Regions from separate parts of the Brenneria sp. L4-2C genome, predicted to be linked through region 2. Evidence: predicted binding sites of a transcription regulator. Region 2 holds the regulator's gene; the other holds the start of a gene.
What was found. Region 2 encodes PhoB, which activates phosphate uptake and scavenging genes when phosphate is short. Its sites were predicted from a motif close to CTGTCATAAAACTGNCNNAT; they were not measured.
Positions count from the first base shown of each region.

Region 1: pitA (inorganic phosphate transporter PitA) is a predicted target of PhoB. The motif match lies at 2,917-2,936, and genes of this name have one in related genera.

Region 1 covers NZ_JBEIAC010000015.1:40,629-48,658, reverse strand. The annotation lists gene uspA (universal stress protein UspA) at 1-323, opposite strand, end outside; gene uspB (universal stress protein UspB) at 877-1,212, shown strand; gene pitA (inorganic phosphate transporter PitA) at 1,334-2,845, opposite strand; gene ABRZ26_RS18520 (BaiN/RdsA family NAD(P)/FAD-dependent oxidoreductase) at 3,130-4,338, shown strand; gene ABRZ26_RS18515 (EAL domain-containing protein) at 4,516-6,108, shown strand; gene ABRZ26_RS18510 (Ail/Lom family outer membrane beta-barrel protein) at 6,165-6,695, opposite strand; tRNA gene ABRZ26_RS18505 (tRNA-Pro) at 7,019-7,095, opposite strand; gene uhpA (response regulator transcription factor UhpA) at 7,322-7,912, shown strand; gene uhpB (signal transduction histidine-protein kinase/phosphatase UhpB) at 7,912-8,030, shown strand, end outside.
Region 2 covers NZ_JBEIAC010000003.1:265,467-273,496, reverse strand. The annotation lists gene ABRZ26_RS07330 (AAA family ATPase) at 1-2,960, opposite strand, end outside; gene sbcD (exonuclease subunit SbcD) at 2,957-4,183, opposite strand; gene phoB (phosphate response regulator transcription factor PhoB) at 4,765-5,454, shown strand; gene phoR (phosphate regulon sensor histidine kinase PhoR) at 5,482-6,804, shown strand; gene ABRZ26_RS07310 (cobalamin-independent methionine synthase II family protein) at 7,086-8,030, shown strand, end outside.

The sequences.
Region 1 (8,030 bases), on a different contig from region 2:
AGTACCAGGTCCATATCGTACTTTTTGATGGCATCAACCAGAATTTGCCCCAAATCGCCGCTGCCGCTCAATGTCTGAGTAATGGGGTAACCGGCGTTCTGAGAAAGCTCAAGCAGCGCATGCTGGGTTTCTTCGGAGATGCGTTGCTGCATATCCCCCAGGTTGACGTCAATAAGCCCGGTATACAGATCGGAGTAATTCACATCGACATGAATCAAAGATACTTTCGCGTTATAGGGTCTGGCCATAGAGACGGCTTTTTCCACTAACACTTTACTTTCCGGAGAAAGGTCAACAGCAATAAGGATATGTTTGTAAGCCATAATAAGACTCCTTCCGTAAAGGCTAAGATTAGGTCAGCAGATTTTCTGCTGCCAATCTGATACTTAATAGCGATTTATAGGATAGCACCTTGCCGCGCCACGGTATGTTCAGCAGATCACAACGATATATTTTAACAAAACGGCATAGGAAATAATCAGATCCTTGGGTAGCTAACATCTTGATTCTTCCATTAAAGACCTATTTTCAATCCTGTCAATATTATGGGGTAGTTTAGTAGAAAGCCCTTACATTTACCGCAAAGATGCCGTGTTTATGCTTCAAATAAGCGCACTAAGGCAGAGAAAGTCGTCTAATGCGTCGATTTTCCTGTAGCTGTAGAAAAAAGAGACATTCCTCTTCTACAATAAAAGTGAGGGGAGCGGCCTGTCTGACCCTCTCAGGGGAGAAATAACAATGGGGTTAACCGTGATGCGTTAGTCGTCCGGTCACACGATAAAATCACGTGAAGAACGTGTGGCATAAATATTCGCAGAAGTGCCGTGGGTTTATACCAGGGTCGCTGACGAATATGACTCTTACCGGGAGGGAAGCATGATCAGTACATTTGCGCTTTTCTGGGCTTTATGTGTTGTCTGCATCATCAATATGGCGCGATATTATTCCTCATTACGTGTATTACTTCTGGTATTACGTGATTGCGATCCGTTGCTTTATCAGTACGTGGATGGCGGAGGATTCTTCACATCACATGGTCAGCCAAGCAAACAAATCAGATTGGTGCGCTATATTTACGCGCAGCGTTATCTTGAGCACCACGATCCTGAATTTGTGCGCCGCTGCGAAAGGGTACGGGGGCAATTTCTGCTGACTACCGCGTTGTGTGGATTAGTGGTTATCAGCCTGATAGCGATGATGATTTGGTATTGAAAAAATGAACTGTATCGACAATAAAAAGGCGATCCGTTAAGAATCGCCTTTTTTTATGCCGCCGGCTTCCCGCCTGAACGGGAACGACGCCGACGGTCTTAATCAACCGCCTCGCCCATCGCTAGATCAGCTTTAACGCCAGCCAATACAGCGAACCCGACAAGACCAACGAAACCGGCAACGTCAGTACCCAGGCCAGCAGGATATTTTTCACCGTTTTCCCCTGAACGCCGCCGCCATCGACGATCATCGTCCCGGCTACCGCGGACGACAACACGTGAGTGGTGGATACCGGCATCCCGGTATAGCTGGCGACGCCTATCGACAAGGCGGCGGTGGCCTGCGCCGAGACGCCCTGCGCGTAAGTCATTCCGCGCTTGCCGATCTTCTCGCCGATGGTGGTCGCCACGCGCTTCCAGCCCACCATGGTACCCAGTGACAGCGCCAGCGCGACGGCGATGATGATCCAAATCGGCGCATATTCGACGGTCTGCAACAGATCCTTACGCAGATTGCTCAGATAACGTTTGTCATCAGCCTCGGTTTCCGGCAGCTTGATAATCCGATCCATGGTATCGGCAATGCACATCAGCAACCGGCGCACCTTGCCGCGATCATCCGCAGTTAACTGCTCGTAGCTTTTCAGGTTATTGAGCAGGCTCTGAGTCTGATCGATAGCCACCATGACGCGGGAGCTATCGCAGTAGAATTCCGTCGCGCCGCTCTCATCGGCCGGAATGGTTTTTTCCTCCGTCGGAATCAGCGGCGGCGACAGATCAATAACATGTCCCAGCGCGGCGCCATGCTGATGATAATATTCCTGTAGGTTAACCACTGAATCGCGGGTACGGCTAATGTCATAGCCGGACGCATTCATATTGACGATAAATCCGGCCGGCGCCACGCCGATCAAGACCAGCATAATCAGACCGATGCCTTTCTGACCGTCGTTGGCGCCGTGTGAAAAGCTGACCCCGATAGCCGATAAAATCAGCGCGGTGCGCGTCCAGAACGGCGGCTTGCGTTTGCCATCCTGCTTTTCACGATCGTTTGGCGTAAGGTGTACGCGTTTACGTTTTTTACTGCTATTCCAGAAACGACGTAATAAAAACACCATCACGCCCGCAATAACCATCCCCGCGATCGGCGACAAGATTAACGACAGGAAAATGCTGACCATTTTGGGAATATTGAGCGCATCCACCACAGAGGTATCCGTCAATAAGGCATTGGTCAGACCGATACCAATGATGGCGCCAATCAGCGTGTGCGAGCTCGAAGCGGGGAGCCCGAAATACCAGGTGCCGAGGTTCCAGATAATGGCGGCCAGCAGCATGGAAAAGACCATCGCCAGACCATGCGCCGAACTGACATTCAGCAATAAATCGGTAGGGAGCAGGTGAACGATGGCGTAAGCAACGCTTAGCCCGCCCAGCAACACGCCCAGAAAGTTAAAGATGCCCGCCATGACGACAGCGAACTGCGCTTTCATTGCGCGAGTATAAATAACGGTAGCGACGGCATTGGCCGTATCGTGAAAGCCATTAATAGCTTCATAGAACAATACAAACAACAAAGCCAGTATCAACATCAGGCCGGTGTAGTAATCCAGTCCGGCAAATAAATGTAGCATAAGCGTTAGGCCATTTAGTGGTCATGAACGCGGCGCATTATCCGCGACAAGCGGGGGCGGGGAAAAGAGAAAAATGACATTTTTTTGACTTGGTTTGCCACGGCGCATAGCAGACCTGATAGTTTATCGATAAAAATCATATAGTTATAGTTTTTTACCAAATAACGTAAATTGTTACGCTAGTATCTGACGGAAACGGACACTACAATTTGCCGCCCTGAAGACGCTCAGCGCGCCCTATTTCAGGCTAAAGATCACGCAAAACCCCAATCGGAGAAATCATTGTGGAACAGTTTGACGTTGTCATCATCGGCGCCGGCGCGGCGGGATTATTCTGTGCCGCACAGGCCGGACAGCGTGGGTTACGCGTTCTGTTGCTCGACAATGGTAAAAAACCCGGCCGTAAAATCCTGATGTCCGGCGGGGGGCGCTGCAACTTTACCAATATGTATGCCGAGCCTGCGGCCTACCTCTCTCAAAATCCCCACTTCTGCAAGTCCGCGCTGGCGCGATATACCCAATGGGATTTCATCAGCCTGGTGAACAGCCACCATATCGCCTACCACGAAAAAACCCTCGGTCAGCTATTTTGCGACGACTCGGCCCAACAGATCGTCGATATGTTGGTGCAAGAATGCGAGCAGGCTAACGTCACGATCCGCTTACGCAGCGAAGTGACCGCGGTGGAAAAAGCGGGCGACGCGTTTATCCTGCAATTAGCCAACGGCGTCGCGCTGCATAGCGCCGCGCTGGTGATCGCCAGCGGCGGCCTGTCCATGCCGGGTCTGGGCGCGACGCCTTTCGGTTATCAAATCGCCCGCCAGTTTGGGTTAAACGTGCTGCCCACGCGCGCCGCGCTGGTACCCTTCACCCTGCATAAGCCGTTGCTGGCGCATTTGCAGACGCTCTCCGGCGTTTCGGTACCGGCGACAATCGCCGCGGAAAATGGCGTAACATTTCGCGAAAATATTCTGTTTACCCACCGGGGGCTTTCCGGCCCGGCGGTGCTGCAACTTTCCAGCTATTGGCAGGCCGGCGAATTCGTCACCATCAATTTACTGCCGGATCGGAATATTGCGACGCTGATTAATGATGAACGATCGGCTCACCCCAACCAGAGCCTGAAAAACACGCTGGCGCAGTGGCTTCCCAAACGGCTGGTCGAGTGCCTGCAAACCCTGGGACAGGTGCCGGATGTCACGTTAAAACAGCTTAACGGCGCGCAACAACGGCAACTCGAGCAGAGCTTGGGACAATGGCGGGTTCAGCCCAACGGCACCGAAGGTTACCGCACCGCGGAGGTCACCCTGGGCGGCGTGGATACCCGGGAGCTGTCGTCAAAAACCATGGAGGCCGGTAAAGTGCCGGGACTGTACTTTATCGGCGAAGTGGTTGATGTGACCGGGTGGCTGGGCGGCTACAATTTCCAGTGGGCCTGGAGTTCAGCCTGGGCCTGCGCGCAGGCGCTGCCTTACGCGAAACAGAACCGTTAAGGGTTAAATCCCATCGCCGCAGCGGGAAAGGAGGAGATTTTACAGCAGCGACTTATTTGCATCGCACAATAAATAAGCAGTAAAAACAACTAATTTTACTGCTTATGCAGGCTTGCCAGCGCTGGCGACTCACGTATCCTCATCCAAGGTATTGGATCCGCGACAAAGGAGATGCGGATGATTTCCAGACATGGCAAGAAGCATAAACGTCATTGGCCGCTATTACTGACGGCGAGCGCACCGCTACTGCTTGGGTTGCTGTTTACCTTTGTTGAATCCCGGATAATGGTAAAACGAGACCTGGAATCGACGGCGCAAATCATTATGTTTCATGCCGATCACATCGCCGCCCAGGCATGGTCGATGGTGGACGAACTGGATCATTTAGCCGGTCAGCCTTGCAGCGCAATTCGTACTGACCTGCAACAGCTTGGCGCGGTATTCTCCTATTTTCGCGTGCTGGGCGTAACGCGCGACGCCAGGGTTTACTGTTCGTCGACGCCTCGCGATATCTCAATGCCGACGGACATCGCGCTGCAACGACTCATGCCGACGCCTGCGCCTGAACGATGGAGTCAGTCCATTAGAGGCGTCGCCAACGTAAAAGACCGGCCGGCGGTCGTCTTCGCGCAAACGCAGCCCCGAGGCTATGGATCTTATGTCGTCGTTGATGCCCGGCATTTCATTGATCTGATGCGCGCCGTCGGTCAGATGCGCAAATATCTGCTGACGCTGACCGTCAACAAGGGGCATCCCATTCAGGTTGGTCAGCCCTTCTCTCCCGCATCGGGTATCTTTCCCACCATGGAGTTGGTTCTCAAGTCAAATCAGTATCCGATCGCCATACGCGTAATGGCCCCGGCATCGGAATCAATAAAAATTTGGCAAAAAACGAGCGTGACCTTCCTCCCGCTCGCCATCATGTTGTCACTGATTTTCACCGTCATCTTATGGCGCAGACAAAAACGCAAGCGCCAGCGGCGGGATGAAATTTCCCGGGGAATTGTCAAAGGCGAGTTTTCCGTCTATTACCAGCCGGTGTATAACGTCAGGTTACAGAAATGCATCGGCGTTGAAGCGCTGCTGCGCTGGCGGCGCAACAACGGACAATGGATCAAGCCTGACGTCTTTATTGCGAGCGCCGAAACGGAAGGCATGATTATCCCCCTCACCCGACATCTGTTCGATCTCGTCGCGTCGGACATCGCTGGCTGGAAGGTCACGCCGGGATTCCATCTTTCCCTCAATGTGGCCGCGGAACATTTACAGCATCCGGATTTCGTCTCGGATGTCCGCGATTTCGCACAAAGGATTGCGGCGCATCGGTTAAACATCACGCTGGAGCTGACGGAACGCACGCTGATCGACAACGGCCCGGAGGTGATACAGCGCCTGCATCAGTTGCGCGAGGACGGACTCACGATATCCATTGATGATTTCGGCACCGGTCATTGCTCCCTCTCCTACCTGCAAAACTTCCCGTTGGATTTTCTGAAAATCGATCGGGGATTCATCCGCGCCCTCTCATCACCGGATGAAGAAGCGCCGATTCTTGACGCCATCATCAGCCTGAGCCATCGAATGAAACTGGGAATGGTGGCGGAAGGCGTCGAAACCACCGAGCAATTGGCTTATCTGAAACAACGCGGCGTTATTTGCATGCAGGGATTTCTTTATGCCAAACCCATGAGCAGCGAATCCTTCATCGTCTGGTTTCATTACAACCGCGACAGGTTGCCGGAGCGCGTTTTACTCAAAAAGGACGCATAAACAGAGGGGAGCCGATAGAGCAATGTCTACCGGCTACGGTTTATACATTCGGGGGATCAGAAGCGATAACCAACGCCAATATTGAACCCGTCGGCGCGCGTATCGTAAATTTTCGTCCCTTCATAACCCGCGTCGATCACCCAGTTATCCGTCGGCGCGATTTGAACGCCGAAGCCATAGGCAAAACTGGACTTATTTTCGCTACCAGAACGGCGGGAGACGATGTCGCCCTCTTCCCAACTGGATTTACCATAACCAATCCCCGACAAACCATAGATGCTGACGATATCGTTAAAACGATAAGACGGACCGGCCATCAGTGAATAGTATTTAAACTTATAATGATCGTTGAGTGAGTTCTGATAATACTCCGTCTCTTTTGCACTGACATACGTGAAAGAGCCGATAATACCGAGGGCGGAATCACCCTGATAATGGTACTTGGCCGTAATGCCTTTCAGGTCTTTAAAATCGTCAACCTTCGCTTGCGCATAGCCTAATGATACCGTCTGAGCTGCATTGGCAACCGACATTCCCATACCGCAAGCAACCAGAGCGGAAAACAACAACGCCGTTTTTTTCATCATCGATGACATCTTCCATGTTTGAACCATAGTGAACAACACAATGCGCCAACCAGGTAATAGTTGCGCATCGCACCTATTTTCTCCGCGTATAAAATCGCATTTAATAACAATTTCGTAAAGATGCTTACGTTTAGATTGCGATAAAAATACAGAAAAACAAATGCGTTAGTAAACAAATGGATAGAGAAAAACGAACACATAACGACCAACAAAAGCGCGGCTTTTGAGACGTTTCTTACGCTTGAAAAGCTGAAATCGACGCAATGGAAGACTGAACGCGAAAAACAGGGGAAAGACGTGAGGAAAAACGAAGAAAGGGAAATTGGTCGGTGAGAGAGGATTCGAACCTCCGACCCCTTCGTCCCGAACGAAGTGCGCTACCAGGCTGCGCCACTCACCGAATGCGGGCGCATATTACTGCTACCCTATTGAAGCGTCAATCTCTTTTTAGCAAAACGATTATAGCTGGCGGTAAAGTATCCAGTCGCCGCGCGATCCCCCTTATCCCCGCCCAGTCCATGCTGAAATGTCAGGAAAACGCGCTGGATGCGGAACCGGCGAACAAGACTTGAACGATACCATCGGTGACGCTAAGGTACTCACCCGTTATAACGCCTGGTTTCCTTATGATCACTATCGCTCTCATTGACGATCATCTTATCGTTCGTTCCGGTTTCGCCCAACTGCTGGCGCTTGAGCCGGATATGCAGGTTGTCGGCGAATTCGGCTCCGGCCGTGAGGCGCTGGCCGGTCTGCCGGGACGCGCGGTGCAAGTCTGCATATGCGATATCTCCATGCCGGACATTTCCGGCCTTGAACTGTTAAGCCAACTGCCGAAAGGCATGGCGGTGGTGATGCTGTCGGTTCACGATAGCCCGGCGCTGATTGAACAAGCGTTAAATGCCGGCGCGCGCGGATTTCTCTCCAAACGTTGCAGCCCCGATGAACTGATCGCCGCCGTGCGGACGGTGTCGACGGGCGGTTGCTACCTCACGCCGGATGTAGCGCTGAAGCTTGCCTCCTCGCGGCAGGATCCGCTGACCCGCCGCGAACGCCAGGTGGCGGAAAAACTCGCGCAGGGGATGGCGGTAAAAGAGATTGCCGCCGAACTGGGGTTATCGCCTAAAACGGTACACGTTCATCGCGCCAACCTGATGGAAAAACTCGGCATCAGTAATGATGTGGAGCTGGCCCGTCGACTGTTTGCCGATTGGTAATGCGTCCGATGCTTACCCGGTTGATCGCGTTTGTCGCCAGCTTTTTTATCTTCTCCGCCGCATGGTTCTGTCTGTGGGGCATCAGTCTGCATCTGGTGGAACGACCAGAGCTGGCCGC
Region 2 (8,030 bases):
AACTGTTCCGCCTGCTGATAAAGCGCGCGGGTTTGCTGCAACTGCTGGTACAGTTTTTCTTTCCAGTCGCGCAGTTCATTTCTTTCCTGCTCATCAAGCAGTGCGCGTTGGAATGCGTCTTCATCGGCAAAAATACTGCGCTGCAAAGCCTGGGTGAAATCTTGCGCGGCCTGTCGGCGTAATGCATCGACGCGGGTTTGCTGCTGTTCAATGCTGGTTAATTCGCCGGTGATGCGGCTCAGCGAGGATTCCGCCTGTTGGCGCTGTTCCTGCGCCTGCTGGGCGATCTGTTCATATTGCCGGCTGCGCAGACGCAGCTGGTTGCCGACCTCCGCGGTCTGTTGGTCGCCAAAAAGCTGTCGCCGCTGCTGCCGCGCCGTCGTCAGCGCTTGCAACTGAGATTCATATTGCTGTTGTAATGTCAGTCGCTGTTGTTCGCTTTCTTGCAGCGATGCCGTGAGGTGGCGGCATTCGGCCGCCAGAGCCGTCAGTTGGTTCGAGAGTTGCTGCTCCTCCTGTTCAATCTCTTTCCACTGCCGCCATTCTTCGCCGCGCTGCGTCAGCCAGAGGGATTGATCCGACGTCGCCGGCGCGCTCAGGCCGAAAGCGGTCAGGTTTTTTTCCAGCGCCGACTGATGCTCCGCCTGCTGCGCCTGCGTCTGTTGCAGGGACTGCGCCAGTTCGGTTTGCGCGGCTTTCAGCGTTTTCTGCTGCTGAGTGTTCAGCGCTATCTGCTGCATTGTCTGTTGCAGTTGGGTATTCGCCTGGGTCAGTGAATCCTTACTTTCCTGCCATTGCCGCTGTATCTGTTCATTTGCTGAAATTTGCTGTTGCATGCGCTGCTCATGCGCTTCGCGCTGCGCCAGCCATGCGGCGACTTCGGCGAATTGTTCGGGCGCGAAGTCCCCTTGTAAGCGCTTACTGACGTCTTGCCACTGTTGCAGCAAACGTTGCTCTTCCTCGTCGAGACGCGCGCGCGTTTGCTGTCGCTGCTGAAGCTGCTGCCGACATGCGGCCTGTTGCGCGTCGGTGCGCGCCAGCGCGCTTTCCAGCGCAGTAACGTCCTGCCGTAGCTGCTGCAAGCGTTGTTGCGTTTCTGAGGGCTGTATCGCCTGATAACGCTCAACGGCCGGGTGGTGCGTCGAGCCGCATAGCGGGCATTCTTCGCCGGGTTGAAGCCGTCGTCTTTCCTCTTCCAGTTGAACGATGCGCTGCTCCAACTGGTTATGTTTATCCAGATCGATCAAATGCTGATGGCGCTGTTCATACGTTTGGCTTTGTTGTTGGCGCAATGCGTCCAACTGTTCGAGCTGCGCCTGCGTTTGCGTCAGCTCGGTTTCCAACTGCCGCCGGTTGTCGTTCAGCCGCTTAAACAGCGCGCTGAGGGTGGCGAGCTGCTGACGAGCGGGACGCAGGGCGATGGACTGACTGAGTTGCTGGTGCAGATCGGCGGTGGACTGTTGCGCTTCCTGTTGTTGCCGCTGTTGCTGATGTTCGGCGAACCGCCGCTCTGCTTGATCGACTTCGCGCTGCCGTTCGGCGCGCTGTGCAGCCAGTTGAAGCGCCTGCTGATGAAGTTGCTCCGCCTGTTGCGCATAGTTCGCCTGCTTTTCTTTCAGCGTCGCCAGTTCGCCTTCCAACTGTTGCTGGCGCTGAAACTGCGTCCGCCATAGGGAAAGATTTTCCCCCCAGCGTTGATGATGCGGATGCTGCCGGCGATAGCGATGCAGTTGTTCGGTTCGTTGCTGTGCGAGCCGCTGCTGTTCTTCAGCCTGCGCCAGTTTGCGCTGCTCGTCCTGACGGCGTTTTTGCGCCTGTTCCAGCTCTAGCCGTTGCTTGTCGCTTTGTTGGCGCAGGCTGTCTATCTGGTGGTCCAGCGGGATGATTCGTTCGCGGATCAGCTCTTCCTGCCGTTGTCGCTCATCCGCGTGTTGACGCAAGTCCTGCAAGGCTTGCTCTTCCTGTCGGCGTAACGCGGTTGCCGCGGCTAGCTGCGTTTTCTGTTGTTCCAGCAGATGGGTCATAAGCTGAGACAGCGACGCGAATTCCTGCTGGTAACGCTCTCTGTTCTGCTGGAACGGACGGAGTTTTTCCGCCGGTTCATTTTGCGCCAGACGTTCGAGCCGCGGTTGCGCCTGTTGGATCGCCATTTCCGCGGCGTCGCGCCGCTCCTTGCCGGCGGCGAGCGATTGCTGATGCTGAGCGAGTTGTTCAAACCAACGCTGATAAGTTAGTACTTGCTCTCGCTCGGCAATGAGCGCTTGCTCCTGCTGCGTTAATGATGACAACTGCGTTTCCAGCGACTGGCGCTGCTCGTCATTCAATAACTCAATCCCGGATGCGCGCGCCTGTAGCGTATCCAACGCGATTCTGGCCTGTTTGTGGCGGTCGAAAACGCGCTCGGAAATCAGGCCGTAAATATCCGTGCCGGTCAGTTCTTCCAGCAGTTCGGCGCGGTCGTTGGCATCCGCATTCAGAAAGGCGGCGAATTGCCCCTGCGACAGCATCATCGAACGGGTGAATCGGCCGAAATCCAGTCCGGTGATTTCGGCGGTCATGCTCAGCTTTTCCGTGAGTTTTTCACTCAGTATTTTGCCGTCAGCCATCAGCGCCAGTTCCGCTTTCGGCGTTTGCAGGTTGCCGTCGGGGGAATTTCTGGCCCGGCGCTGGCTCCAGAACGCGCGATAACCGACGCCTTTGACCTCGAACTCCACTTCGGCCAGGCAGTCCGCGGCGTTGCGGGTCATCAATTCGTTCTGGCTGGCGGAGATGCTTTTTAACCGCGGCGTCTCGTGATACAGCGCCAGACAAATGGCGTCCAGCAGCGTGGTTTTCCCCGCGCCGGTCGGGCCGGTGATGGCGAACAGGCCGTTGCTGGAAAAGGGATCGCGGGTGAAGTCGATTTTCCATTCGCCTTGCAGGGCGTTGAGATTTTTTAATCGCAGACTGAGTATTTTCATTCGGCGCGCTCATCCTGTGCCAATTCTTCAATAACCTGATCGAACAGCACGCGCACGCGCTGTTGACGACTTTCCTCCAGATCGTCGGCCGTCGCCAGCCGCCGTTCAAAAACATCATGCACCGTCAGCTCGTTCAGCGTTTCCTTCTCCTGCCGCACGATGGTTTGCATGTGCTGTTCACGAGCTCGGCGCAACAACAGCACTTCGACGGGCAGGTCATCGGTTAGCGCCTGAATGCGTTTTTGTATGTCGTTGAGATATTCCTGCGTGGTGATTTCAATATCCAACCACACCGTTTTCTCCCCCTGATAATCGTGAAAGTCGGCGAGTTGGCGCTCTATATCGGCCAGATTGCCTTTGATCAACTGCATCGGCTGCGTCATGGGAACCGGAAGCGTCTCGATCGCCGGCGGGAGATCGGGCGTAAAACTGACCAGACAAACGGATTTGTCGCTGCCTAATTCGTCAAAACTCAGCGGAATAGGGGAGCCGCTGTAGCGAATATGTTCGCTTTTCGTCACGCGCTGCGGACGGTGGATATGCCCGAGGGCGATATAGTCCGCCGGCGGGAAAGCCTGCGCCGGGAACGCATCCAGCGTACCGATATAAATGTCGCGCACCGAGTCGGACGCGGTCGCGCCGACGGTGGTCAGATGACCGGTGGCGATGATGGGCAACGGCAGCCCTGCCGCCTCGCGTTTCCGGCAGGCCAACTGGTAACTCTGGTGGTAATGCGTGGCGATGGCATCCTGCAAGATCTGCTGTTTTTCATCGCCGGACTGGCCGGCCTGACTGGTGATCAGATCGCGCGGCCGCAGAAAGGGGATCGCGCATAATACGGCGCCGGGCCGTCCCTGACGGGTTTCCAGCACCATCACCTGTTGTTCGAGATCGCCGCCGGCGCTGGCGATGACCTGGGTATTCATGCAGGCCAGCAGATCGCGCGATTCATTCAGCGTGGCGACGGAGTCATGGTTGCCCCCCAGGATCACCAGCCGACAGCCCGTGCGCTGTAGCTCGACCACGAAGCGGTAATACATTTCCCGCGCATAACTGGGCGGCGAGCCGTTATCAAAGATATCTCCCGCGACGATTACCGCATCCACCTGATGCTGTTCGACCTGAGCAATCAGCCAGTGCAGAAAGGCCTGATGCTCGGCTGCACGGCTCTTGGTGTAAAAATATTGCCCCAGATGCCAGTCGGCGGTGTGGATAATACGCATGGAACTCCTTGAACGATAAGTCTTCGCTGTGGCATCTAGTATAAACAGCCGCAGGCGTGCCTGTCCTTGCGAATACCCGACTTTGGAAATCGGCTCGAAAATATGCTGCGTGACGTTGAAAAATGCTCCTGCATTTTTTTACTCGCCCCGTCCATGGGGCTCGCCCTGCGGGCCGTCACTGCGTGACGTTGAAAAATGCTCCTGCATTTTTTTACTCGCCCCGTCCATGGGGCTCGCCCTGCGGGCCGTCACTGCGTGACGTTGAAAAATGCTCCTGCATTTTTTTACTCGCCCCGTCCATGGGGCTCGCCCTGCGGGCCGTCACTGCGTGACGTTGAAAAATGCTCCTGCATTTTTTTACTCGCCCCGTCCATGGGGCTCGCCCTACGGGCCGTCACTGCGTGACGTTGAAAAATGCTCCTGCATTTTTTTACTCGCCCCATCCATGGGGCTCGCCCTGCGGGCCGTCACTACGTGACGTTGAAAAATGCTCCTGCATTTTTTTCATAAATCTGTCACAAAACTGACGCATAATGCTCTGCGCATGCTAACAGCGACGATGATTAACGGCAGGATAAACAATGGCAAGACGCATATTGGTCGTGGAAGATGAAGCACCGATTCGTGAAATGATCTGTTTTGTACTGGAACAGAATGGTTATCAGCCTGTCGAAGCGGAAGATTACGACAGTGCGGTCATGCAATTGTCGGAGCCTTTTCCTGAACTGGTGTTACTGGACTGGATGTTGCCGGGCGGCTCTGGTTTGCAATTCATCAAGCATATGAAACGCGAGGCGCTGACGCGCGACATCCCCGTTATGATGCTGACCGCCCGCGGCGAGGAAGAGGATCGGGTGCGCGGGCTTGAGGTCGGGGCGGATGATTACATCACCAAACCTTTTTCGCCCAAAGAACTGGTGGCGCGTATCAAAGCGGTGATGCGCCGCATTTCCCCGATGGCGGTTGAAGAAGTGATTGAAATGCGCGGATTGAGTCTGGATCCCTCCTCTCATCGGGTCACGACGGAAGATCTTGCGCTGGATATGGGGCCGACGGAATTTAAACTGTTGCATTTCTTTATGACGCATCCTGAACGGGTTTACAGTCGTGAACAGTTGCTTAACCACGTTTGGGGCACTAACGTTTATGTTGAAGATCGCACCGTTGATGTTCATATCCGCCGATTGCGTAAAGCGCTGGAAACCAGCGGTCATGATAAAATGGTGCAGACCGTTCGCGGAACGGGATATCGTTTTTCGACGCGTTATTGAAGGCTGCCGTAGCGGGGAAACATCAACGTGCTAGAACGTTTATCATGGAAGAGGCTGGCGCTGGAGCTGGCTTTCTTTTGTCTGCCAGCGCTCCTGTTGGGGTTGATCGTCGGCTATCTGCCCTGGTTTTTACTGGCAGCGGTTCTGATTGTACTCTGCTGGAACTTTTACAATCAGCTTAAACTTTCCTACTGGCTGTGGGTCGATCGCAGTATGACGCCGCCTCCCGGGCGCTGGAGCTGGGAACCGCTATTCTACGGCCTGTATCAGATGCAATTGCGCAACCGGCGACGGCGGCGCGAATTGGCGTTATTGATCAAACGCTTTCGCAGCGGAGCCGAGTCGCTGCCGGATGCGGTGGTGATCACCACCGAAGAGGGCGCCATCTTCTGGTGTAATCGCCTGGCCCAGCACCTGCTTAGCTTTCGCTGGCCGGAAGACAGCGGGCAGAATATCCTCAATTTGCTGCGTTACCCTGAATTCGCCGCCTATCTGAAAGGCAAGGATTTTAGCCGTCCGTTAACGCTGCAACTGAATAACGCCCATCACGTTGAGTTTCGCATTATGCCCTATTCCGAAGGGCAACTGCTGATGGTGGCGCGCGATATTACTCAAATGCACCAGTTGGAAGGGGCGCGGCGTAACTTTTTCGCCAACGTGAGCCATGAACTGCGCACGCCTTTGACCGTGTTGCAGGGATATCTGGAAATGATGCAGGATGAAACGCTGGACGGCGCTCTGCGCAGTAAGGCGTTGAATACCATGCAGGAACAGACGCGACGCATGGACGGATTAGTCAAACAGCTGCTAACTCTGTCGCGGATAGAAGCCGCCGCCGCCATCGATCTGAGCGAGAAGGTCGACATGCCGCTGATGCTGCGCGTATTGCAGCGCGAGGCCCAGACGTTGAGTCAGGCGCGTCACGAGATTGTCTTTCGCGTAAATGAAAATCTCCAGGTGTTCGGTAATGAAGAACAACTGCGCAGCGCCGTTTCCAATCTGGTGTATAACGCCGTCAACCATACGCCGGCGGGAACGCGCATCGAAGTTTGCTGGCAAAAAACGCCGGCAGGCGCGCAGTTTCTGGTCAGCGATAACGGACCGGGGATCGCCGCGGAGCATTTGCCGCGTTTGACGGAACGCTTTTATCGCGTCGATAAAGCGCGCTCGCGGCAGACCGGCGGCAGTGGATTAGGTCTGGCGATTGTGAAACACGCATTGAGCCACCATGACGCCCGTCTGGAGATCATGAGTGAGGATGGTTTAGGTTCCCGTTTTGCCTTTACCTTGCCGAACAGGTTGATTGTGCCTGCCTCTCTGGCCGAGAATACCGCGAATCCTTCAGTCTGACGGAAAATGTTATTCATGAAATCCGGCTTGGTCTGGCGGCAATGGACAGCGCCTCTCGACGCTGAATTCGCACGGGGTATGAAAATGAATATTTTTCACCAGCAGTGAAAAATATTCCATTGCGCCGCTCGCGGCGCTGTGCAACGATAGCGCTCAATTATAGACGTCCAGATGTCCAATCCGTCTGCCGGCATGCGGCAGGTCGACGAATATTCCATTACCTCATTGATGCCGGCCGTCGCGTCTTGTGCGCGCCGACCGCTACCCGGGAGTGACCTATCATGGCTAACACACATCCTCCGTTTCGCGCCGATGTCGTCGGCAGTTTGCTGCGTCCGGCGGCCGTCAAGCAGGCTCGTTTACAGTATCAGGCCGGCGAGATTGATGCGTTGCAACTGCGGCAAATAGAAGATCGGGAAATCCTGCGCATTGTCGAGCGGCAGCGCGCCACCGGCTTGCAGGTGGTGACGGACGGCGAACTGCGTCGCAGCTGGTGGCACTTTGACTTCTTCGCGCAGTTGAACGGCGTTGAACGCTATGAAGCGGAGCAGGGGATTCAGTTCCACGGTATTCAGACCAAGTCGCACGGTATTAAAGTCACGGGCAAAGTGAGTTTTAATCCGCGGCATCCGATGCTGGAGGATTTTCGCTATCTGAACAGCATTGCAGGGGATGCGGTGGCGAAAATGACGATTCCCAGCCCCAGCGTGATGCATTTTCGCGGCGGCCGCGAGGCGATAGACCGTCGGGTTTATCCCGACCTGAACGCCTATTTCGCCGATTTGGCGCAAACCTGGCGCGATGCGATCCACGCATTTTATGATGCAGGCTGCCGCTATCTGCAACTGGATGACACCGTATGGGCCTATCTGTGTTCCGACGATCAAAAGCGTCAGATCCGCGAGCGGGGCGAGGATCCCGAACAACTGGCGCGCATATACGCCGAGGTGTTGAATCAAGCGCTGGCGGATAAACCCGCCGATCTGGTGATTGGTCTGCATGTGTGCCGGGGGAATTTCCGCTCTACCTGGATTTCGGAAGGCGGATACGAACCCGTGGCGAAAACGCTGTTCGGCGAAGTGAACGTGGATGCATTCTTCCTGGAGTATGACACGGAACGCGCCGGGGGTTTTGAGCCGTTACGGTTTATCAAACCGGGTCATCAGCGGGTGGTGCTTGGGTTGATCACCAGCAAAAACGGCGAGTTGGAAAATGTGGATAGCGTG